2 regions of the Streptomyces sp. CNZ287 genome follow, and region 2 is predicted to be linked to the other one. Evidence: riboswitches for the same ligand, from Rfam matches in the RefSeq annotation. Region 2 holds a riboswitch; the other holds the start of a gene.
What was found. A riboswitch is a leader RNA that binds a small molecule or an ion and turns the genes downstream of it on or off. The one in region 2 is predicted to bind cobalamin.
Positions count from the first base shown of each region.

Region 1: another riboswitch for cobalamin. It lies ahead of FB457_RS00575 (ribonucleoside-diphosphate reductase subunit alpha); the one in region 2 lies ahead of FB457_RS28815 (ABC transporter substrate-binding protein).

Region 1 is NZ_VISV01000001.1:123,071-134,937, forward strand. Features, by position in the region: gene FB457_RS00545 (ABC transporter permease subunit) at 1-416, opposite strand, end outside; gene FB457_RS00550 (extracellular solute-binding protein) at 507-1,793, opposite strand; gene FB457_RS00555 (GntR family transcriptional regulator) at 2,111-2,917, shown strand; gene FB457_RS00560 (carbon starvation CstA family protein) at 3,101-5,323, shown strand; gene FB457_RS00565 (YbdD/YjiX family protein) at 5,320-5,523, shown strand; gene FB457_RS00570 (GNAT family N-acetyltransferase) at 5,618-6,136, shown strand; cobalamin riboswitch at 6,195-6,341, shown strand; gene FB457_RS00575 (ribonucleoside-diphosphate reductase subunit alpha) at 6,466-8,889, shown strand; gene FB457_RS00580 (ribonucleotide-diphosphate reductase subunit beta) at 8,886-9,905, shown strand; gene FB457_RS00585 (D-Ala-D-Ala carboxypeptidase family metallohydrolase) at 10,036-10,770, opposite strand; gene def (peptide deformylase) at 10,937-11,584, opposite strand; gene FB457_RS00595 (tetratricopeptide repeat protein) at 11,670-11,867, opposite strand, start outside.
Region 2 is NZ_VISV01000020.1:51,210-63,076, forward strand. Features, by position in the region: gene kdpA (potassium-transporting ATPase subunit KdpA) at 1-189, opposite strand, end outside; gene kdpF (K(+)-transporting ATPase subunit F) at 199-288, opposite strand; gene crcB (fluoride efflux transporter CrcB) at 737-1,276, shown strand; gene crcB (fluoride efflux transporter CrcB) at 1,273-1,647, shown strand; gene FB457_RS28775 (Cmx/CmrA family chloramphenicol efflux MFS transporter) at 2,005-3,171, shown strand; gene FB457_RS28780 (hypothetical protein) at 3,187-4,041, opposite strand; gene FB457_RS28790 (FAD-binding oxidoreductase) at 4,677-5,999, shown strand; gene FB457_RS28795 (hypothetical protein) at 6,063-6,857, opposite strand; gene FB457_RS28800 (MFS transporter) at 6,978-8,276, opposite strand; gene FB457_RS28805 (ArsR/SmtB family transcription factor) at 8,369-8,737, opposite strand; gene FB457_RS28810 (GNAT family N-acetyltransferase) at 8,787-9,209, opposite strand; cobalamin riboswitch at 9,302-9,492, shown strand; gene FB457_RS28815 (ABC transporter substrate-binding protein) at 9,545-10,525, shown strand; gene FB457_RS28820 (FecCD family ABC transporter permease) at 10,522-11,559, shown strand; partial or broken gene FB457_RS28825 (ABC transporter ATP-binding protein) at 11,529-11,867, shown strand, end outside.

The sequences.
Region 1 (11,867 bases), on a different contig from region 2:
AGCGCCATCAGCAGGGTGAGCCGCATCTTGCGGCCGAGCCGGGCGAGCAGCAGCCCGACCAGGGTGCCGAGCAGCATGATGAGCGCGACGTTGACCGCGGTGAAGACGATCGTCCGGAGCGTGACGCGCCAGAAGTCCTCGCCGCCGAGGGCGTCGGCGTAGTTGTCGACGCCGTTCCATACGGTGAGGTGCTGGATCAGCTCCTTCATACCGAGTTGCTGGAACGACAGGACGCCGTTCTTGATCAGCGGCCAGCCGAGCAGCACCGCGGTGAGCACCAGCGCGGGCAGCAGCAGCAGGTACGGGAGGGCGCCGGCGGAGCCCTGGGCCTTGCGGTGGCGTCCGGGCGGTGGGGGTGGTGTCGTACGGGCGCGGCCTTTGGCCTTCTCGGCCGGCCTCGGTATCTGCACAGTCATGATGCGGCGATCTCTTCGGGACGAGGTGGTTTCGGACCCGCGGGTGCGGGCGGGGCCGGGTCGTACCCGGTCCCGCCCGCCCGGTGAGGCTTACTCCTGCGCCAGGCGCTCGTTCAGGTCGTCCTCGACCGACTTCGCGGCCTCCTCGTGGGAGTCACCGTTGAGGTAGGCGGTCATGTACGACTTGATGGGGTTGGGGGTGTTCTCCACCGCGCCCCACTCCGGGATGAGCGGCGTGGTGCCGCCGACGGCGGCGGCGGGCGCCGCGGCCTCGGCCGCCTCGTTGCCCTCCAGCTTCGACAGCAGCGAGTCCTTGTTGGGGATCACGCCGTTGGCGGCCGCGAGGGCGCCCTCGTGCTTGTCGGAGAGCACGATCCTCAGGAACTCCTGGGCGAGCTCCTGCTTCTCGCTGCCCGCGGCGACGGCCAGGTTGGAGCCGCCGAGGAAGACGCTCTCGGGGGTGTCGGCGGTCTCACCGGGGATGGTGAAGTAGCCGATCTCCTTCTCGAAGTTCTTGTCCTTGCTCGCCTCGACGGCGATGCCGGACTCCCAGCCCATGCCGATGATCGCGCCGGTCTTGCCCTTGCCGAAGACCTCGCCCTGCTGCGGGGTGGCCTCGTCCTTGTCCTTGGGCGCCGTGGAGTAGTCGGCGTACTGCTTGTAGATCTCCATGGCGGCCCCGACCTTGGGGTCGGAGAGGTTGGAGACCCACTTGTCGCCGTCCTGCTTCACCAGCTCGGCGTCCTGGCCGATGAGCAGGCCGTCGAAGAAGTACCAGTTCTGGCCGGGCATGTAGATCGGCTCGGCGTCGGTGTTCTTCTCGATCTTGTCGAACGCCGCGAAGAGGTCGTCACGGGTCTTGGGGATCTCCGTGATGCCGGCTTCCTTGAAGATCGACTTGTTGTACATCACCACGCGGTTGGCGAAGAACCACGGCACCGCGTACTGCGCGCCCTCGTAGACCGACGACTCGTTGAGGGACTCGGTCCACTCGGTGCCGATCTCCTCCTTCAGCTCGGTCAGGTCGGCCAGACCGCCGGTCGCCGCGTAGGCGGGGGTCTGGGTGTTGCCGACCTCGACCACGTCCGGCGGGCTCTCCTCGGAGAGCGCGGTGGTCAGCTTCTGCTGGATGCCGTTCCACTGCTGCACCTTGTATTCGAGCTTGGCGCCCGTCTTCTTCTCGAACTCGGCCTCGACGTCCTTCAGCCAGTCGTCAGGGGTCGAGCCGTCCATGGCCCAGAAGGTGAGCGTCTCGCCCTTGAACGACTTGGCGCCACCGCCCTTGTCGCCCGCTTCGTCACCATCGTCAGAACCGCAGGCGGCGAGGCTTGCCACCAGGCCAGCCGCCGCCAGCACCGCTACCGCCGTGCGCTTCACGTCACCCTCCTCAACATGCCGGCCCACGCCCCCCAGCCGTCTTTCGCCAGCGATTCGCCACCGAAAAGTCCTTGCTCCCGGACCCTGCCCGTGGAGTGGACTTGTGGTCTTTAATGGTTTAGACCAGGTTGACGGTCTTGGTCTGGACCAATCGTGGAACGAAGCCTGGCCTAGACCAATGAGGGTGTCAAGGGTGTGCGGCCTGCCGGTTCGGCTTCCGTTACCGGACCGACATGTGAGCTATCCCGTCACCCCGCGAGTGCACCGACGGGTGACGAGCCGTGCCAGGATGTGAGCCGCTACCAGACGGAGGAGTCATGAGGACGAACGCCGGACCGGCCGAGGGAACGTCGGCTGCGACGGTACCGGCAGCCGACGAGCCGGGACGTGCCGGGGGCAGCACCGGGCGGACCACCCGCGTGCCCAAGTACTACCGGCTCAAGCGGCATTTGCTGGAGATGACCGAGACCCTGCCTCCCGGCACCCCGGTGCCGCCGGAGCGCACGCTCGCCTCCGAGTTCGACACCTCCCGTACGACCGTGCGCCAGGCGCTGCAGGAGCTGGTCGTCGAGGGTCGGCTGGAGCGGATCCAGGGCAAGGGCACGTTCGTGGCCAAGCCCAAGGTCTCGCAGGCACTCCAACTGACCTCGTACACCGAGGACATGCGCGCCCAGGGCCTCGAACCCACCTCGCAACTGCTGGACATCGGCTACGTCACCGCCGGCGACCAGCTCGCCGAGCGGCTCGACATCACCCCCGGCGGGCGGGTGCTGCGCATCGAGCGGCTGCGCCTGGCCAACGGCGAGCCGATGGCCATCGAGACCACCCACCTGTCCGCGAAGCGCTTCCCGGCGCTGCGCCGCAGCCTGGTCAAGCACTCCTCGCTCTACACCGCGCTCGCCGAGGTCTACGACGTCCACCTGGCCGAGGCCGAGGAGACCATCGAGACCTCGCTGGCCACGCCGCGCGAGGCGGGCCTGCTGGGCACGGACACGGGCCTGCCGATGCTGATGCTCTCGCGCCACTCCGTCGACACCCACGGCGAGCCGGTGGAGTGGGTCCGCTCGGTCTACCGCGGCGACCGCTACAAGTTCGTCGCCCGCCTCCGCCGCCCGGTGGGCTGAGCGGCCGCGCGGCGGCGTTCCCGGCCCGGCGCCGGGCCGCCGCCGCGCTCTGCCCCGGCCGCAGGGCCCCGGACGGGGCTTTCGTGATCGGATAGCGACTGATCGCCCTAGTGACGGCGGCCTGCCCCTGCTCTACATTTCGAGCGCATTGCAAGAGTTGAGAGCTCAGGGGACGGAGCCGCCATGACTGTGCAAGCACCCCCGGACGTGCCGAAAAAGCCACGTCTGGAACCGAAGAGCGTCATCCTGTGGACCGTCGTGGCCCTGGTGGGCGCCATCGGCTGGACCATGCTGGCGCTCTCCCGGGGCGAGGAGGTCTCGGCGGCCTGGATGGTGGCGGCGGCCCTCGGCTCGTACGCCATCGGCTACCGCTTCTACTCGAAGTTCATCGCCTACCGCGTGCTCAAGGCCGACAAGACGCGCGCCACCCCCGCGGAACGGCTCGACAACGGCATCGACTTCCAGCCCACCGACCGCCGGGTCCTCCTCGGCCACCACTTCGCCGCGATCTCCGGCGCGGGCCCGCTCGTCGGCCCGGTGCTGGCGGCGCAGATGGGCTTCCTGCCGGGCACGATCTGGATCGTCGCGGGCGTGATCTTCGCGGGCGCGGTCCAGGACATGGTGGTGCTCTTCTTCTCCACCCGCCGCAACGGCCGCTCGCTCGGCCAGATGGCGCGCGAGGAGATCGGCCCGTTCGGCGGCGCCGCCGCGCTGCTCGCGGTCTTCGCGATCATGATCATCCTGCTGGCGGTGCTGGCGCTGGTCATCGTCAACGCGCTGGCGGAGTCCCCCTGGGGCACGTTCTCCATCGGCATGACGGTCCCGATCGCCCTGTTCATGGGCTTCTACCTGCGGATGATCCGTCCGGGACGGGTCGCGGAGGTGTCGCTGATCGGCATCGCCCTGCTGCTGCTCGCGCTGGTCGCGGGCCGCTGGGTGGCCGAGTCCTCGCTCGCGGACACGTTCACGCTGAGCAAGGAGTCGCTGGTCATCTGGATGGTCATCTACGCCTTCATCGCCTCGGTGCTGCCGGTGTGGATGCTGCTCGCGCCGCGCGACTACCTGTCGACGTTCATGAAGCTCGGCACCATCGCGCTGCTCTTCATCGGCGTGGTCGTGGCCGCGCCGACGCTGAAGATGGACGGCGTCACCGACTTCGCGGGCGAGGGTACCGGACCGGTCTTCGCCGGCTCGCTCTTCCCGTTCGTCTTCATCACCATCGCCTGCGGCGCCCTGTCCGGCTTCCACTCCCTCATCTCCTCCGGCACCACGCCCAAGATGGTGCAGAAGGAGACGCAGATCCGGATGATCGGCTACGGCTCCATGCTGATGGAGTCCTCCGTCGCGATCGTGGCGATGATCGCCGCCTGTGTGCTGGACCCGGGACTGTACTTCGCGATGAACTCCGCGCCCACGGTGATCGGCGACACCGCGCAGTCGGCGTCGGAGGCGATCCAGGGCTTCGGGTACGAGATCACGCCCGCGGCACTGCAGGCGGCGGCCGACTCCGTCGAGGAGTCGACGCTGCTATCCCGTACCGGCGGCGCACCGACGTTCGCCATCGGCGTCTCGGAGATCTTCTCCGACGTGACCGGGGACAGTCTGAAAGCGTTCTGGTATCACTTCGCGATCATGTTCGAGGCGCTCTTCATCCTCACCGCGCTGGACGCGGGCACCCGGGTGGGCCGCTTCATGCTCCAGGACACCCTCGGCAACGTCTACAAGCCGCTCAAGCGCGTGAGCTGGTGGCCGGGGCTCATCGCCACCAGCGCGGTCGTCGTGGGCCTGTGGGGCTACTTCCTCTGGGTCGGCGTCAACGACCCCCTCGGCGGCATCAACCAGCTCTTCCCGCTCTTCGGCATCACCAACCAGTTGCTCGGCGCGGTCGCGCTGACGATCTGCACCACGCTGCTGATCAAGTCGGGGCGGCTGAAGTGGGCGTGGGTGACGGGCATCCCGCTGATCTGGGTCGCGGTGGTCACGCTCACCGCGAGCTGGCAGAAGGTCTTCTCCGACGACCCGCGGGTCGGCTTCTTCGCCCAGGGCGACGTGGCGCAGGAGGGCATCGACTCCGGCAAGCTGTCCGGGCAGGAGCTGGAGGACGCCGAGACGATCGTCACCAACACGACCGTCGACGGGGTGCTGTCCGCGGTCTTCGCGCTGCTGGTGGTCGTCGTGATCCTGGACGCGGCCCGGGTGTGCGTGAAGTCGCTGCGCAACCCGGAGTCCGTCGTCAGCCACGAGGAGCCGTACCACGAGTCGTCGTACGTGGCACCGGCGCAACTGATCGCGACCAAGGAGGAGAAGGAGGAGCTGGCCGCGGCGGGGCTGGGCAGCGGCGGCGGGTTCAAGCCGGGCACAGGACCGGGTGCCGGCGGCGGTGCGCGGGACGGAGGGGGCTCGTGACCGGGACGGCCGCGCTGGCGGCGGCCGGGCGCAAGGTCTGGTGGTACGTCCGCGAGGTGATCGGCGACACGGCGTACGAGCGCTACGTCGAGCACCTGCGCGGACACGACCCCGACGCGAAGGTGCCCACCCGGCGCGAGTTCGAGCGGATGCGCACGGACGCGGGCGACGACCCGCGCAAGGGCTTCCGCTGCTGCTGAGCGCGGTGCGGCACGGGCCGCAGACGTACGGGCCGCCGTCCCCGGCTTCCGGGGGCGGCGGCCCGTTGTCGGTGGGGCAGGGCAGACTCGGGGTATGGACTTCACGGTGCGGCCGGTGCGGCCGGAGGAGTACGAGCGGGCGGGCGAGCTGGTCGCCGAGGCGTATCTGGCGGACGGGCTGCTGACGTTCGGCGAGGACGACGCGTACGTGCACGAGCTGCGGGACGTGCACCGCCGGGCGGCGGCGGAGCGCGCCGAGGTGCTGGTCGCGGTCGAGGGGGACGCCCGCGCGGTCGGCGGGGACGTGCTGGGCAGTGTGACGTTCGTGACGGCGGGGTCGCCGTTCGCGGAGCTGAGCGGTCCCGGCGAGGGCGAGTTCCGGATGCTGGCGGTGGCCCGGGAGGCGCGCGGCCGGGGCGTGGGCGAGGCGCTCGTACGGGCCTGTCTGGACCGCTCGCGGGAGCTGGGGGCGCACCGGGTGGTGCTGTCCAGCACCCCGCAGATGGGCACGGCCCACCGGCTGTACGAGCGGCTGGGGTTCGTCCGCACCCCGGCGCGCGACTGGCTGCCGCTGCCGGATCTGCCGCTCTGGGCCTTCGTCGCGGACCTCTGACGCCCGACCGAGAGACGACACAACATATGGGGGTGCTTCCACAGCAAGCCACTAGATGTATGCTCGTCCTAGCTGCCGACGCAGGGGAATCCGGTGGAAGTCCGGAGCTGTCCCGCAACGGTGAGCGATGTACGGGCATGCCTGCCACGCGCCGGCGGGTCCGTATGTCGTGAGCCCGAAAACCTGCGGCAGCGATCGATGACGTCCGGGTCTCGTGGATTGGGCTCGCGGACGCACACGGGTTGCCTCGACGGAGTCTGGCATGCCCGCCTGCGCCCGTACCGCAGCCTCTCCCGCGCGGCCCCCGCCGAGCGAGGGAGAGCAGCATCTTGACGATCGCACCACCGGCCGCGCCTACGGGGCCCGCCTCCGCCACCCCCCGTGCCGGCGACGGCCCGGCCGCCGCGCTCACCCGCACCCTCGCCGAGCTCACCGCCGACCTCCCCGCCACCGACCCCGCCCGGGTCGCCGCCGACGCGCTGCGCGGACGGCACCCGGGCTCCGGCGAGGCGGAGTTGCGGGAGCTGGCCACCGACGCCGCGGCGGCGCTCATCGCCGAGGAGCCGGAGTACTCGAAGCTGGCCGCCCGGCTGCTCACCCGGGCCGTCGCCGAGGAGGCCGCGGGCCAGGGCGCCACGAGCTTCTCCGCCGCGATCGCCGTGGGCCACCGCGAGGGCATCGTCGCCGACGCCACCGCCGCGTTCGTCCGGCGGCACGCCGCCCGCCTCGACGCGCTGGTCGACGAGGCCGTGGCCGAGGGCCGCGACGACCTGTTCGGCTACTTCGGCCTGCGTACGGTCTCCACCCGCTATCTGCTGCGCCACCCCACCGAGCGCGCGGTCATCGAGACCCCCCAGCACTTCTTCCTCCGCGTCGCCTGCGGGCTGGCCGCCGGCGACTCCGACGCGGACGTCGCCGAAGTGGCCGAGCTGTACGGGCTGATGAGCCGCCTCGGCTACCTGCCCTCCTCCCCCACCCTCTTCAACTCCGGCACCCGCCACCCGCAGATGTCGTCCTGCTACCTGCTGGACTCCCCGCTCGACGAGCTGGACTCGATCTACGAGCGCTACCACCAGGTCGCCCGGCTCTCCAAGCACTCCGGCGGCATCGGCATCCCCTTCACCCGGGTCCGCTCCCGCGGCTCGCTGATCCGCGGCACCAACGGCCACTCCAACGGCATCGTCCCGTTCCTGCGCACCCTGGACGCCTCCGTCGCCGCCGTGAACCAGGGCGGCAAGCGCAAGGGCGCCGCCTGCGTCTACCTGGAGCCCTGGCACGCCGACGTCGAGGAGTTCCTGGAGCTGCGGGACAACACCGGCGAGGAGGCCCGCCGCACCCACAACCTCAACCTCGCGCACTGGATCCCGGACGAGTTCATGCGCCGCGTCGAGGCCGACGGCCCCTGGTCGCTCTTCTCGCCCGCCGACGTGCCCGAGCTGACCGACCTGTACGGCGCCGGGTTCGACGCGGCGTACGCCCGCGCGGAGGCCGATGGGCGATACGTCAGGCAGATCCCCGCGCGGCAGTTGTACGGCCGGATGATGCGTACCCTCGCGCAGACCGGCAACGGCTGGATGACCTTCAAGGACGCCGCCAACCGCACCGCCAACCAGACCGCGGAGCCCGGCGCCGTCGTGCACTCCTCGAACCTCTGCACCGAGATCCTGGAGGTCTCGGACGACGGCGAGACCGCGGTGTGCAACCTCGGCTCGGTCAACCTCGCCGCCCATCTCGTCGACACCGCCGGCGGCTGGGAAGGGGCGATGGACTGGGAGAAGCTGGACGCCACCGTCCGTACGGCCGTGACGTTCCTCGACCGCGTCGTGGACATCAACTTCTACCCCACCGAGCAGGCCGCGGCGTCCAACTCCCGCTGGCGGCCCGTGGGCCTGGGCGTGATGGGCCTCCAGGACGTCTTCTTCCGGCTGCGGCTGCCGTTCGACTCCCCGGCGGCGCGGGCGCTGTCCACCCGTATCGCCGAGCGCATCATGCTCGCCGCGTACGCCGCCTCCGCCGACCTCGCCGAGCGGCACGGCGCGCACCCGGCCTGGTCCCGCACCCGCGCCGCCCGCGGCGTGCTCCACCCCGACCACTACCCCGAGGCCGGCGCGGTCTGGCCGGAGCGCTGGACCGCGCTCCGCGCCCGGATCGCGGAGACGGGCCTGCGGAACTCGCTGCTGCTGGCCATCGCGCCGACCGCGACGATCGCCTCCATCGCCGGCGTCTACGAGTGCATCGAGCCGCAGGTCTCCAACCTCTTCAAGCGCGAGACGCTGAGCGGCGAGTTCCTCCAGGTCAACTCCTACCTGGTAGCCGAGCTGAAGGCGCTCGGGGTGTGGGACGCGCAGACCCGCGAGGCGCTGCGCGAGCACGACGGGTCCGTACAGGAGCTGACCTGGATCCCCGAGGAGGTCCGGGCGCTCTACCGCACGGCGTGGGAGATGCCGCAGCGCGCGCTGATCGACATGGCCGCGGCCCGTACGCCCTACCTCGACCAGGCCCAGTCGCTCAACCTCTTCATGGCCGCGCCGACCATCGGCAAGCTCAGCTCGATGTACGCCTACGCCTGGAAGTCCGGGCTGAAGACGACGTACTACCTGCGCTCCCGCCCGGCCACCCGGATCGCCCGCTCGGCCCGCGCCGCCGCGCCCGCCGGCGCCGCCCCCGTACCCCTGCCCGTCCAGCAGCCGCACGCCGACGATGCCGTCGCCTGCTCCCTGGAGAACCCCGAGACCTGCGAGGCCTGCCAGTGACCACCGCCACCGGAGCCAAGAACCTGCTCGACCCCGGCTTCGAGCTGACCCTGCGCCCCATGCGCTACCCGGACTTCTACGAGCGCTACCGGGACGCGATCAAGAACACCTGGACCGTCGAGGAGGTCGACCTCCACTCCGACGTCTCCGACCTCGCGAAGCTCTCGCCGGGCGAACAGCACCTCATCGGCCGGCTGGTGGCGTTCTTCGCCACCGGCGACTCGATCGTGGCGAACAACCTGGTGCTCACGCTCTACAAGCACATCAACTCGCCGGAGGCCCGCCTCTACCTCTCCCGCCAGCTCTTCGAGGAGGCCGTGCACGTCCAGTTCTATCTGACGCTGCTCGACACCTACCTCCCCGACCCGGACGAGCGGGCCGCGGCGTTCGCCGCCGTCGAGAACATCCCGTCGATCCGCGAGAAGGCGCAGTTCTGCTTCCGCTGGATGGACTCCGTGGAGAACATCGAGCGGCTGGAGACCAGGGAGGACCGCCGCCGCTTCCTGCTCAACCTCATCTGCTTCGCCGCCTGCATCGAGGGACTGTTCTTCTACGGCGCGTTCGCGTACGTCTACTGGCTGCGCTCCCGCGGTCTGCTGCACGGGCTTGCGACGGGCACGAACTGGGTGTTCCGCGACGAGAGCATGCACATGGACTTCGCGTTCTCCGTGGTCGACACGGTCCGCGAGGAGGAGCCGGGGCTCTTCGACGAGGAGCTGGGGCGGCAGGTGCGCGACATGCTCGACGAGGCGGTGCGCGCGGAGCTGCAGTTCGCGCGGGACCTGTGCGGCGACGGCCTGCCGGGGATGAACACCGACTCGATGCGCGCGTATCTGGAATGCGTGGCGGACCAGCGGCTGGCCCGGCTGGGCTTCGCGCCCGTGTACGGGTCGCAGAACCCCTTCGCGTTCATGGAGTTGCAGGACGTGCAGGAGCTGACGAACTTCTTCGAGCGGCGCCCGTCCGCGTACCAGGTGGCCGTGGAGGGCTCGGTCGGGTTCGACGACGAGTTCTGAGCGCCGCCTGCCGGACGGCAGATGAGCCGCGGCGCCGGCCGGAACCGACCGCGGGGGGCGGGTCCGGCCGGCGGCCGCTTGCTGCTGCGGCGGCGTTGCCGCGCCGCTTGTGCTGCTGCGCCGCCCGCGGTCAGATGCCGCAGGAGGGAGCCGACCAGTAGCGCGAGGACCGGCCGTCCACGTGCGTGTGGTCGTTGTGGCCCGGGTAGCCGGGACCGAGGATCCCGCCGAAGCCGTGGGTACGCGCCTGCTGGGCCAGCCGGCAGAACGACGGGGAGCCGACGAGGTCGGCCGCCGTGCCGTACAGATGCTGGCTGTTGGAGGCGCCGCCGACCGCGTTGTTGCACGAGACGGAGCGGAAGCCGCTGCTGATGTTGATCGGGACGTCACCGAGGGCGTGCCGCATCGCCTCCAGCTTCCACATGGTGCGCTTGGCGTTCTCCTTGGCCGTCGCCGCGGAGACCGCGCCACCGCCCCAGGTGGAGTTGCACTTGTTCAGTTCGCCGTAGGTGAAGTGAATCGGCGTGCAGTCGGCGTCCTGCAGGCTGTAGATCTTGTTGAATGTGTTGGTGCCCGCGACGCCGTCCGAGCTGAGCCCGTACGCACTCTGGAACTTGGCGACGGCGGCCTTGGTGCGGGGGCCGAAGTTGCCGTCGATGGCGAGGATTTCACCGGACGTCACGTGTCCCGCCACCCGGATCTGCAACTGGGTGACGTCGGAGCCGGACATGCCTTCCGAGAGCGTGCGGTTCCAGGTGTAGCACGAGTCCGCCTGCGCGGTGCCGGCGGTCGCGACCGTGCCGACGACACCTGCCGCCGCGATCATGGCGATGCTGAGGATGAGTCTGACCGTACGTCTGAGCATGGGGCCTCCGTGCGTCCGTACGAATGGGGGGCTCCGAGCCTCGCGTGCGCAGGGCGCACGGTCAACGCACCGCCATGGCGCCAGTGGACTGGACCACTGCCGTAACCGCCGCGCAAGAGGCGGCGGTCACGGCCCGCGGGCGGCGGATCCGGGCAGGCCGGGCGCGTCAGTCGTTGGGGACGGTCTCGTACCGCGGGGTGTTCTCGGCCATCTGCTCCATGACGTCCTTGCGCTCGCGCTTGGAGAGCCGGTCGATGTAGAGCCGCCCGTAGAGGTGGTCCGTCTCGTGCTGCAGGCAACGGGCGAAGTAGCCCGTGCCGGCCACCCGGAGGGGGTTGCCGTCGAGGTCGCGGCCGCTCACCACCGCGTAGTCGGGGCGGGCCAGCGACATGTACGCGCCGGGGACGGACAGGCAGCCCTCGTTGCCGTCGTCGAGCTGCCGGCGGTCGGCGGGCAGCTCCTCCAGCACGGGGTTGCACACGGCGCCCACGTGCCGCACGCCGTCGTCGTCCGGGCAGTCGTAGACGAAGACCTTGAGGTCGACCCCGATCTGGTTGGCCGCCAGGCCCACGCCCTCCGCGGCCCGCTGGCTGGCGAACATGTCGTCCACGAGCCGCCGCAGCGCGTCGTCGAACTCCGTCACGTCCCGGCACTCGCGGTGCAGCACCGGATTGCCGACCACCGTGATCGGCCGGGCCGTGCCCCGCTCGCGGGCCGCCCGCTCGCGCGCCTCCGCGTCCTTCACGTCGTCGATGAACACGTCCGGCGACTCCGCTTCCCGCCCCGCCTGCTCCTGCTCCGCCTGCTGCGTCATGCTCGCCGTACGCCTTCCTGGTTCCCGCCCTCACGAGCTTCTGTGAAAAGACCGGAGTCCAGGGTACGGCCAGGTTCCGACAGCCTCAGACGACTTCCTCCAGATCCCGCCAGTCCCGGGTGTCCGGGCTGTCCGCCGCCCAGCTCTCCAGCAGCCCGCGCACCAGGGACGCGGGCGCGGCTATCCCGCACTCGCGCTCCGGGACCCACAGCCCGTCCTCGGTGCGGTGCACCAGCGGGCCCGGCTGGCCCGGCTCGCTGTGGTCGTGCGGGTCGAGGGTCGC
Region 2 (11,867 bases):
CAGGTACGCGGGCCAGCGCATCCCGGCGTCGGGGTCGGCGCCGATGGTGCGGTAGATCCAGCGCTCCACGCGGCTGTGCTTCTTGCCGCCGTAGACCCCGGCCATGTAGTCGCCGAGAGGGCGGTGGACGAGCGCGAGGGCGACGACCAGCGCCGACACCTGGAGCACGTCAGCGAGTATCGGGCTCATGCCGGGACCTCAGAACCTCTCGGGGAAGACGAGGGCGAGGACCAGGTAGCCCAGCAGGGCGACGGCCACGATGAGGCCCACCACGTTGTCGGTGGTCACAGCTTTGCCACTCCTCGGGCGATGAGCGCCACCAGCGCGAAGACTGCGATCGCGGTGACGACGAAGGCCACATCGGCCATCGGTGCTCCTAGACGGAATCGAATCGAACGGACATGTCCAGAGAAACCCCGCGGCGGGACGGATGTGACAGGCGTTGACACTCCCCTGACGAGGCGGAGGGCGGCATTGACGGGATTCATACGCAGGTGAGGGCCGCGCCGGCGCCGCTCGACGGCACGGCCTCCCGGGCGGGGGCGCGGGCGGCCCGCGGGGGTGCGGGAGCGTAGCCTGGGGTACGGCGACGGCCGCCGGTGCGCCGGCCGGGCCGTCCCGCGGCGGTGGGGCCCGCCGTACCCGAACCGCGGCGCCGGATGCCGCCAACGGTCCCTGCTTGCGACGGAAGGCGCGCGCTGCCGCGCGCGCCGCGGCGAGTGGGTGAGGTGCGCGCATGACGGAGGCCCCGCGGCCCGGCGACGACGTCCGCCGGACGCACCGGGCAGAGCCGATCGACCCCGATGTCGAGGTGGTGCAGCCCGCGCCGGCCGAGCACCGGTGGCGCGGTCAGGGCGCGCCTGTGGCGATGGTGGCGCTGGGCGGCGGGCTGGGGTCCGCGGCGCGGTACGGGGCCGGGCGGCTCTGGCCCACGGAGCCGGCGGCCTTCCCGTGGACGACCCTGCTGGTGAACGTCGTCGGGTGCGCGGCGATCGGCGTGCTGATGGTCCTGATCACGGAGGCGCGGACGGCGCACCGGCTGGTGCGGCCGTTCCTGGGCGCGGGGGTACTCGGCGGGTTCACGACGTTCTCGGCGTACGCGGTGGACGTGCAGCGGCTGGTGGCGGAGGAGGACCGGGCGGCGGCGGGGGTGGCGTACCTGGTGCTGACGCCGGTCGCGGCGCTCGCGGCGGTGTGGGCGGCGCAGGCCGTGACGCGGCGGGCGGTGTGGGGGCCGTCCGCCGGGGCAACCGCGGAGGGGGAGGGGGACGCGTGAACTGGCTGCTCGTGATCGCCGGGGGGATGGCCGGGGCGCCGCTGCGGTACGTCACGGACCGGGCGGTGCAGTTGCGGCACGGCTCGCCGTTCCCCTGGGGCACGCTGGCCGTCAACGTCACCGGCTGCCTGATCCTCGGCACCCTCGCGGGCGCGACGCTGGCCGGCGCCGCCCCGGAGTCGGTGCGGCTGCTGCTGGGCACGGGGCTGTGCGGGGCGCTGACGACGTACTCGACGTTCTCGTACGAGGTGCTGCGGCTGGCCGAGAAGGGCCGGGGGCGGTACGCGGCGGCGTACGTGGGCGCGAGCCTGGCGGTGGGGCTCGGCGCGGCGTTCCTGGGTGCGGTGGCGGGGGAGGCGGTGTGGGGGTGAGGGGCGGCCTCTCGCGGCCGTACGGACGGTGCGGGCGGGGTGCTTGCGGTGCGGGCCGTGCTTGCCGTGCGGGCCGTGCTTGCCGTGCGGGCCGTGCTTGCCGTGCGGGCCGTACGGGCGGTGCGTACCGGAAACCGGCGTGCCTCGCCGGTGCCCGCTCGGGTAGCGTGCGCGTCATGTCGAGCCCCGAGTCGGACAGGGCGGGGGCTTTCGGTCACGCCGTCAGCCCCCTGAACCACTGAGTCCGCAGCCCCGCCGCCGCGCCGCCTGACGCGGCCGGACGTGCGCGCCCCCGGCGCTGACCCCGCGGTGACCGAGACGCCTTCCCCTCTCCCCTCCTCGTCTCGGAGCCTCCCGATGCCCTTCCCGCTCTATCTGCTCGCCCTGGTCGTCTTCGCCATGAGCACGTCCGAGTTCATGCTCGCAGGACTGCTGCCGGACATCGCCTCGGACCTCGGCGTCTCCGTCGGTACGGCCGGCACCCTCACCTCGGCGTTCGCCGTCGGCATGGTCGCCGGCGCCCCGCTCGTGGCCGCGCTCGCCCGCAACTGGCCGGGGCAAAGCACGCTCCTCGTCTTCGTCCTCGCGTTCGCGGCGGCGCACGTCGTGGGCGCCGTCACCGGCAGCTTCGCGGTGCTCTTCGCCACCCGGATCCTCGCCGCGCTGGCGAACGCGGGCTTCCTCGCCGTCGCGCTGACCACCGCCGCCGGGCTCGTACCGCCCGACCGGAAGGGGCGGGCGCTGGCCGTCCTGCTGTCGGGCACGACGGTGGCGACGGTCGCCGGGGTGCCGGGCGGGTCGCTGCTGGGTGCGGCGTTCGGCTGGCGGGCCACGTTCTGGGCGGTCGCCGCCCTGTGCCTGCCCGCGGCCCTCGGCATCCTCGCGGGGGTCCCCCGGCGCCGGGCGCGGCAGGACGCGGTGGGCGGGCCCGCGCTGCGGTCGGAGATCGCGCGGCTCAGGAGCCCCCGGCTGATCCTCGTCATGCTGCTCGGCGCGCTGGTGAACGCGGCCACGTTCGGCAGCTTCACCTTCCTGGCGCCGCTGGTCACCGACACCGCCGGGCTGGCCAAGCCGTGGATCTCGGTCGCGCTGGTGCTCTTCGGGGCGGGGTCGTTCGCCGGCGTCACCTTCGCGGGGCGGCTCGCGGACGTGCGCCCCGGTGCGGTCGTCGCCGTCGGCGGACCGCTGCTGCTGGCCGGCTGGCCGGTGCTGGGGCTGCTGGCCGCGTACCCGGTCGCGCTGCTCGCGCTCGTCTGCGTGCTGGGGGCGCTGTCGTTCGCGGTGGGCAGCACGCTGATCACGCGGGTGCTGTACGAGGCCGCGGGCGCACCCACGATGGCCGGGGCGTACGCGACGGCGGCGCTGAACGTCGGCGCCGTGGCCGGGCCGCTCGTCGCCGCGGGCGCGATCGGCGCCGCGGGGAACCGCGGCCCGCTGTGGGCGAGCGGGGTGCTGGTCCTGGCGGCGCTGCTCGTCGCGGCGCCGTTCCGCGGGGTGGTGGCGGGTGCGCGGAACGGCGCGTGAGCGTGGCGGGTGCCGTCAGAGGAGGCCGGGGAGGAGGGGGAGGTCGAGTTCGAGGCCGCCGTGGTCGGAGTCCTCGGCCGAGCCGCCGCCGGAGTCGCCCGAGCCTCCCGAGCCGCCGGAGCCACCGGAGCCGCCGTCGGTGTCGCCCTCGTTGCTCGGCGTGGGCGTCGGGGTGCCGGTGGACGGTGACGACGACTCGGGTTCGGCGGTGTCCGGCGCGGTGACGCGGCCCTCCGCCGGGGTGGTGGTCGTCGGCGCCGGGCTGTCCTTCGTCGGTGCCGGGCTCTCCGCGGGCCGGTCCGCGTCGCGGGCGGCCTTCGTCGGTCCGGTCCGCGGCCCGGCGGGCTCCGCGCCGTCCGGCTTCGCCGCGCCCGAGGGGCGGTCGCCGTCCTGGCCGGCGCCGCCGTCGCCGCCGGGCTCCTCGGACGGGAGCGGCTGCACGGGGGTGTCGGTCCGCGCCACTGCCTCGTCCGTACGGGCACCTCCGCCGCCGCCCATGGCGTTCGCGGCGAGCAGCCCGCCGGAGAGCACGGTCATACCGGCGGCCGCGAGACCGGCCAGCCGCCGGCTGCGCCGCTTGTAGCGCCGGTGCCGCGACCGGGGCCGTACGGGCACGAGTTCCGCACCCACGCCGTCGCCGCCGTACGCGGCTTCCGGCACCGCGGGCAGGGCTGCCGTCCGGTCGTGGTCGTCGAACAGCTCCAGGTCCGTGGGCGCAGGTCCGTTCGGCGCTCCCGCGGGAAGCTGCGCCGGGGCGCCGAGGGTCCCGTAGATCTCGGGGACCGCGGGCACGTCGCGCGGCTGCGCGCACCACGGCGCTCCCGCCGGGTCGTGCCGGCTGTCGCACCGCGGGCAGTAGATCGTCGTCACTGTCGTGGCGTCCCTTCCGTCGCGTGGGGGCGAGGGGTGCTCCGACGCCGGAACAATGTGCCAGCGCAGGAATCCCGCGGAGCACGAAGAATCCCCATAAGAAGTGCGGCGGTGAGACCTATCTCACATTGACGAAGGTGGTACAGACCCTCGCACCTCCGGATATCGCACCCACTCCGCGGGGCCCGTGCGGCGGCTGCGCGACTGCCGCGATGACCGTTCAGGTCGTGTCCGTGATCGGGAACAGCCCCGGGGCCGGCAAGTCCACCCTGTGTGGCGCCCTCGCCGCCGCGCTCCGCGAAGACGGGGCGGTGGTCGACCACTTCGAGGAGGCCGGCATCCTCGCGCGCGAGGTGTTCGGAGCTGACCCGGCGGGTGCTGGCCCGTACGCCGTGGCGGACGGTGCCGGTGTGCACGGGCGCACTGGACGCCGAGGCGGCGTTCGCGTAGGCCCGCGCCCGACTGGCGTCGCGGCCGGGGCGGTTCCAGGACCTGCCCCGGACGCGGTCCGTCCGCGCTGTCTCGTATGTCCCGGAAGATCCGGTCCGTACGGGCGCCCCCCGCGGCCCGATGTCAGACCCGCGCGAGATGCTCGGATCCGAACCGTTTGTTGCTGACTTCCGTAAGGATCCGAGATGAGCAGCTTCGCCGAACTCCGTTCCGCCGTCCGCGGCCGGGTGCTCCTGCCCGGCGACGACGGCTTCGAGGTGGCCACCAGGCCGTGGAACCTGGCCGTGCCGCAGCCCGCCGCCGCCGGCGTCGTGGAGGCGGCCGACGCCGACGACGTCGCCGCGCTGGTCCGCTTCGCGCGGCGGGCCGGTGTCGCGGTCGCCACGCAGCCCGCGGGGCACGGCGCTTCGGGGGCCGTGGAGGGCGCCGTTCTGCTGCGCACCGGGCTGCTGGACGAGGTGCGGGTCGACCCCGCGGCGCGGATCGCGCGGGTCGGCGCCGGGGTGAAGTGGGGGCGCGTACAGGAGGAGGCGTCACGGCACGGGCTGACCGGGCTCCCCGGCAGCTCGCCTGTCGTCTCCGTCACGGGCTACTCGCTGGGCGGCGGCGTCAGCTGGTTCAGCCGCGCGCACGGCTGGGCGGCCGACTCGGTCACCGCCTTCGAGGTCGTCGACGCCGAGGGCGTGCCCGCCCGGGTGACCGCCGAGAGCGACCCCGAGCTGTTCTGGGCCCTGCGGGGCGGCGGCGGCGACTACGCGCTCGTCACCGCGACGGAGTTCCGCCTGCACCCCGCGCCCGCCCTCTACGGCGGCCAGATGCTCTGGCCCGGCGCGCAGGCCCGCGAGGTGCTCGACGTCTTCCGCTCGGTGACCGCCGCGGCGCCCGACGAGCTGACCGTCTGGGCCGGCCTGCTGAACCTCCCCGGTGCCGACCCGATGGTCGCCGTCCACACCACGTACCTCGGCGAGGGCGCCGGGGACGCCGGGCCCGAGCTGCTGCGCCCGTTCGATGCGATCGCCGGCCGGATCGACGACAACCGGGCCGTGCTGCCCGTCCACGAGCTGGGCACCATCACCGCCGAGCCCACCGACCCCAGTCCGGGCCTCGGCCGCGCCGAGATGCTCACGGCCGTCGACGACACCGTGATCGACGCGCTCCTCGCGGAGCCGATCGCGCCGCTGCTCGGCGTCCAGCTCCGCCACGTCGGCGGCGCGCTGGGCCGTCCCTCGGACTCCCCGCACGGCGCGCTGCCGGAGCCGTACCTGCTGTACCTCTTCGGCGTCCCGTTCTCCCCCGAGGCGGCGGCCGGCATCCCCGTCCGCCGGAGCGCGCTGGTGAAGGCCCTCGATCCGTACGTCGCGGGCCGCAAGCCGTACACGTTCCTGGGCCCCGACGAGAGCCCGGCGGACGTCTTCGGCCCGGAGAGCCTGGCCCGCCTGCGGGCCGTCAAGCGCGCCCGCGACCCGCAGGGGGTGTTCCGCAGCAACTTCCCGGTCGGCAAGGACTGACTCCTGCACCGGCGGGACCGGGGGCCTGACCGGCGGCCCCGCCTTCCGGCCCGTTCACCGCCGTCACCGTACGACCGCGGTGAACTCCGCGGTGCGCACCGCGTCCTCGTGCTTGAAGTCGAGGAACAGCCGGTACGTCCCCGGGCCCGGCACCTGCGCGTGGAACGCCACGACGGGGCCGGGTCCGGTCGTCCCGTCGCCGGGGGAGCCGTCCGGGTGGACGTGGACGTACGCGAGGTCCTCCCGGCGCACCGCCACGAGGTGGCCGTACGCGGCCAGGTAGGGCTGCAGGTCGGTGACCGGTTCGCCGTCGCGGGCGACGGCGAACTCCAGCCGCCGCCCCTCGCCCGCCGCCAGTTCGCCGGTGAGGGTCACCTCGCGGCCGTCGACGGTGAAGGCCGGGGCGGGCGCGGGGAGTTCGTGCGCGGGCCCGGCGCCGTCGCCGGCCGTCAGGTCCGCGCCGAGCGTGAGGGTGCGGCCGAGCGCGGCGGGGGCGAAGTCGGCGAAGACGCGGTAGGCGCCGGCCTCGGGAAGGAGGACGCGGACGGACCAGGTGCCGTCGGCCGCCTCCGCGGGGTGGACGTGGACGTAGCGGGTGAGGTCGCGGCGTACGACGATCAGGTGGACGAGCTTGTCGTGGATGGGCGTCAGGCCGGTGACCGGGCGGCCGTCGTTGCCGAGGAGGCGGAAGCGCAGCTCGGTCTCGGCGCCCGCGGGTGCCGCGGTGGTCTCCAGCGCGAGGGTGTAGCCGTCCTCGGAGCTGTCCAGCCCGGCGGGTCCCGCGGGGGCGTGGTGACCGTGGTGACCGTGCGCACCGTGCTGACCGTGGCCGGCGTCGTGGTGCTGGGTGGCGTTCATGGTGGGTCTCCTTGCCCTTCGTCTCCGGTGCGGTCTCTCTGGTGATCAGCGTAGCAGAGATACCCCCTGGGGGTATGGCGACGTGCGGTGACGCGTGTCACGCGGGGCGGTTTGAGGGCGTCACGCCGCGGTGGTCGTACGGTCCCGGGTGAGCCGCGCGCCGCGGTCCCGCAGGGAGGGCCCGGCCGTACGCGCCGCGCCCGCCGGCCGCCACACCAGCACCGCCGCCACCGCCGCCGCGAGCCCGATGACCGCCAGCACGCCCGCCGCCACCCCCGTCCCGGCCCGTGCCGCGAGAGAGCCGGCCAGCGGGTACGTCACCAGCCACGCGACGTGCGACAGCGAGAACTGCGCCGCGAACGCCGCCGGCAGGTCCGCCTTCCCCGGCACCGCGCCGCGGATCACCCGCCCCGCCGGCGTCACCATCGCCGAGGTCGCCGCGCCGAGCACGGCCCACGCCGCGAGCAGCGCCGGCCAGGTCCTCACCCCCGCCGCGAGGCCCGTCCCGACGACGGCCAGCACCGGCGCCGGCACGAAAGCCGCCGGCAGCATCACCGCGCGGTCGCCGGCCCGCTCCAGCACCCGGGGGAGCGCCAGCGCGACGGCCATCGACCCGGCGCCGTAGGCGCCCAGCGCGAGCGACACGTCGCCGACCGGGCGGGCGAAGTGGTCGCGGACCAGGACCACGGTGTTGACGATCACCATCGAACTGGCCGCCGCGACGGCGAGGTTGAGCGCCAGGAGCGCGCGGAGCTGCGGCGCGGAGCCGAAGAGCTTCATCCCGTACGCGGCCCTGGCGAACACCCCGCCGCTCTCCGTGCCGCCCTCCCCGCCCCCCTCGCGCGGGACGGGCTTCGGCAGCGCCACCGAGACGACCAGCGCGGCGGAGGCGGCGAAGCCGGCGGCGGTGCCGAGGAAGAGCCGGTCGTAGGTGAGGAGCGTCAGCAGCCCGGCCGCGAGCACGGGGCTGAAGAGGCTCTCCATGTCGTACGCGAGCCGCGACAGCGAGAGCGCGCGGGTGTAGTCGCGCTCGGCGGGGAGCACCTCGGGGATGGTGGCCTGGAAGGTCGGGGTGAACGCGGCGGAGGCGGACTGGAGGAAGAAGATCAGCACGTAGATCTGCCAGACCTCGGTCACGAACGGCAGCGCGAGCGCGACGACGCCGCGCACGAGGTCGGCGGCGACCAGCAGGGCGCGGCGCGGGATGCGGTCGCCGAGGGCGCCGATGACGGGGGCGATGCCGACGTAGGCGACCATCTTGACGGCCAGGGCGGTGCCGAGGACGGCGGAGGCGTTGCCGCCGGCGAGGTCGTAGGCGAGGAGGCTGAGCGCGACGGTGGCGAGGCCGGTGCCGACGAGGGCGATGACCTGGGCGGCGAAGAGGTGCCGGTAGGTGCGGTTGCGGAGTACGGAGAACATGGCCCTGGCCTCTTCCTTTGCTCGTGTGCGCATATACGCACATGTTAAACAGAGGGAGGTCCGGGGGCTATTCCCGCGGGGCGGTTACCGGTTCAGGAGTGCCAGGGCTCGCCGGTCATGAGGTGGTCGGCGTGGTTGAGGGCCTCGATGACGAGACCGCGCAGATGCCCGTCGCGCAGCGAGTACACGACGCGGCGGCCCTCCTTCCTGGAGTGCACCAGGTGGGCGAGGCGCAGCTTGGCCAGATGCTGGCTGACGGCCGGCCGGGCGGCGCCGCTGGCGGTGGCCAGCTCGGTGACGTCGGCCTCGCCCTCGGCGAGCAGCCACAGCAGGTGCAGCCGCGTCGCGTCGGCGAGCAGCGCGAAGACCGTGCTCGCGGCTTCGAGCTGCTCCCGGTCGGGCGTCCACTCGTGACGGTGGACGGCGGGGGTGGGCGAGGGGGCGGTGTCGCGCTCCGGCATGCGCCTATCGTATGGCCGTACGAGGCCCGGGGCCGGGCGTCGCGGCTGCTCAGCCGGCGCGGTACATGCCGAGGGAGCCGTGCCCGGCGACGTCGGCGAAGCCGAACTTCTCGTACAGGAACCGGGCGGGCCCGTCGGCGACGAGCGACACGTACGCGGTGGCGGGCGCCCGCCGGTCCAGCTCCGCGACGAGCTCCGCCATGATCTGCTTCCCGAGTCCCTGCCCCTGGTGGTCCGGCAGCACGCACATGTCCACCACCTGGAACACGGTCCCCCCGTCCCCCACGACCCGCCCCATCCCCACGGGCACCCCGCGGTGGTACACGACCACCCCGTACCAGGTCTGCGGCAGCCCCACGGCGGCGGCCTCGGCCGCCTTGTCCGACAACCCGGCCCCGGTCCGCAACCGCCGGTAGTCCGCGACGGACGGCACCCCGGCCCGTATCTCGTAAGGGTCACTCATCGACATCATGCGTTACACCCTAACGGGGTGCCGCCGGCGATCAGGTGGTGGCGCCCGCTCCCGGGCGCCTGTCACGCACGCCACGTGCCCTCCCGCGGGAGGGTGTTCGTCTGCGATGATGGCGCTGCCAAAGGCGACGGCGGAACGAGGAAACCGGTGTGAATCCGGTGCGGTCCCGCCACTGTGATCGGTGAGCCGGCTCCGAACAGGCCACTGCCCCCGCGGGGGTGGGAAGGCCAGGGGCCGGCGGTGAACCGAGAGCCAGGAGACTCACGTCGTCGCCTCCTCGACGGATCTGGGGCGGATTTCCCCGGAGAGGAGCGTGCGCCGTCGTGCGTGCCCTGCTGCGCGGCCCGGTGCGGTCGTTGCGTGTGGTCGTTCCCCTGTCCCTGCTCTTCGCCGCCGCCTGCGGGGGGCCCGCGCGGGACGGCGGGCGGGCGGAGGGGGAGTCGCCGCCCGGGTTTCCGGTGACCGTCGGCAACTGCGGGGTCGAGACCGTCTACGAGCGGCCCCCCGAGCGGGCCGTGACCCTCAACCAGCACGTCACCGAGATCATGCTCGCCCTCGGGCTGGAGAAGTCCGTGGTCGGCACCGGCTATCTCGACGACGAGATCCTGCCCGCCTACCGCGGGGCGTACGCAGGCATCGAGGTGATCGCCGACGAGTACCCCTCCTACGAGACCCTTCTCGCCGCGGAACCCGACTTCGTCTACGGCGGGTTCGCCAGCACCTTCGAGGAGGGCCGCGGCCGTGACGCGCTCGCCGGGGCCGGCATCGACTCGTACCTCAGCCTGGAGGCGTGTGCCGAGCCGCCGGTGACGGTGGACCTCATGGACCGCGAGATACGCACCGTCGCCGAGGTGTTCGGCGTCCCGCGGCGGGCGGAGAAGCTCCTCGGCGAGCTGCACGGGACGCTCGACGGCGTGCGGGACGCGGTCGCCGGGGTGGAGGCCGCGGAGGTCTTCGTCTACGACAGCGGCGACAAGACCGCGTTCACCGCGGGCGGCGGCGGGATCGGCAACGAGATCATCGGACTGGCCGGCGGCGCCAACGTCTTCGCCGGCCTCGGCAAGCCCTTCGGCGATGTGTCGTTCGAGCAGGTCGCCGCCCGCGCCCCGGACGCGATCGTCATCTACGACTACGGCGACCAGTCCGTCGCCGACAAGAAGCGGTTCCTCCTCTCCCACCCCGCGCTCCAGGACGTCCCGGCGGTACGGAACGAACGCTTCGCCGTCCTCCCGCTGTCCTCGACCGTCCTCGGCGTACGGGTCCCGGAGGCCGTCGACTCGCTGGCCCGCCAGCTCCATCCGGACCGCTTCCGGTGACGAGGGCCCGGGCGCTGCCCTTCCCCGCCCTGCTCGTCCTCCTCCTCGGCCTGCTGCTGCTCTCCGCCACCGCCGCCGTCGCCCTCGGCTCCGTCCGCGTCCCCGCGGGCCAGGTCTGGGGCATCCTCCTGCACCGCCTCCACCCCGCCCTCGCGGACCCCGGCTGGAGCCCGGTGCGCGAGACCATCGTCTGGGACGTGCGCCTCCCGCGCGTGCTGCTCGCCGGGGCGGTGGGGGCGGGGCTCGCGGTGTGCGGGATGGCGCTCCAGGCGCTCGTACGGAATCCGCTCGCCGACCCCATGCTGCTGGGCATCTCCTCGGGCGCCACGGTCGGCGCCGTGCTCGTCGTGGTCCTCAACGTCACCGTCCTCGGCCTCTTCACGCTGCCGCTCGCGGCCTTCGCCGGCGCCCTCGCCGCGCTCGTCGCCGTCTACTTCCTCGCGCTCGGAGCCGACGGCCGCATGACGTCGCTGCGCCTGGTGCTCGCGGGCGTCGCCACGGCCGAAGTCCTCTCCGCCGTCGTCGGGTTCCTCATCGTCACCTCGGGCGACCCGCACAAGACGCAGGCCGCGCTCCGCTGGATGCTCGGCGGCCTCGCCGGCAGCACCTGGCGGCTCATCTGGATCCCGCTGGCCGTCGTCGTCCTCGGTACGGTCGCGCTGCTGGCCGTGGCCCGGCCGCTGAACCTGCTCCTCGCCGGCGAGGAGGCCGCCGCCGCCCTCGGCCTGGACGTGCACCGCTTCCGCTCCGCGATGTTCGCGCTCGTCGCCGTGATGGTCGGCGCGGCGGTCGCGGTCAGCGGGGCGATCGGGTTCGTCGGGCTGATCCTGCCGCACGTGGTGCGCCTGCTCACCGGCGCCGACCACCGGCGGGCGCTGCCCGCGGCGGCGCTGCTCGGCGCGGCGTTCCTCATCGCCGCCGACCTGGCGGCGCGCACGCTGATCAGCCCCGAGGAGGTCCCGGTGGGAGTACTGACGGCGCTGGCCGGCGGGCCGTTCTTCCTCTGGCTGATGCGCCGCGGGGCCGCCCGGTGACCGGCCGCGCGCCCGGCGCCCCCGCCGCGCCCGGCGCCCTGCGGCTGGAGTCCGTCACCGTCACCGCGGGCGGGCGCACGCTCGTCGAGGCGGTCTCCCTCGACGTCGCGCCCGGCGAGGTCGTCGGCCTCGTCGGCCCCAACGGCGCGGGCAAGACGACGCTGCTGCGCACCGTCTACCGCGCGCTGCGGCCCACCTCCGGGCGCGTACTCCTCGACGGCGACGACGTGCGCGCCCTGCCCGCCAAGCGGCTGGCGCGGCGGCTCGCCGCGGTGCTCCAGGAGATCCCGGGCGCCTTCGAGCTGACG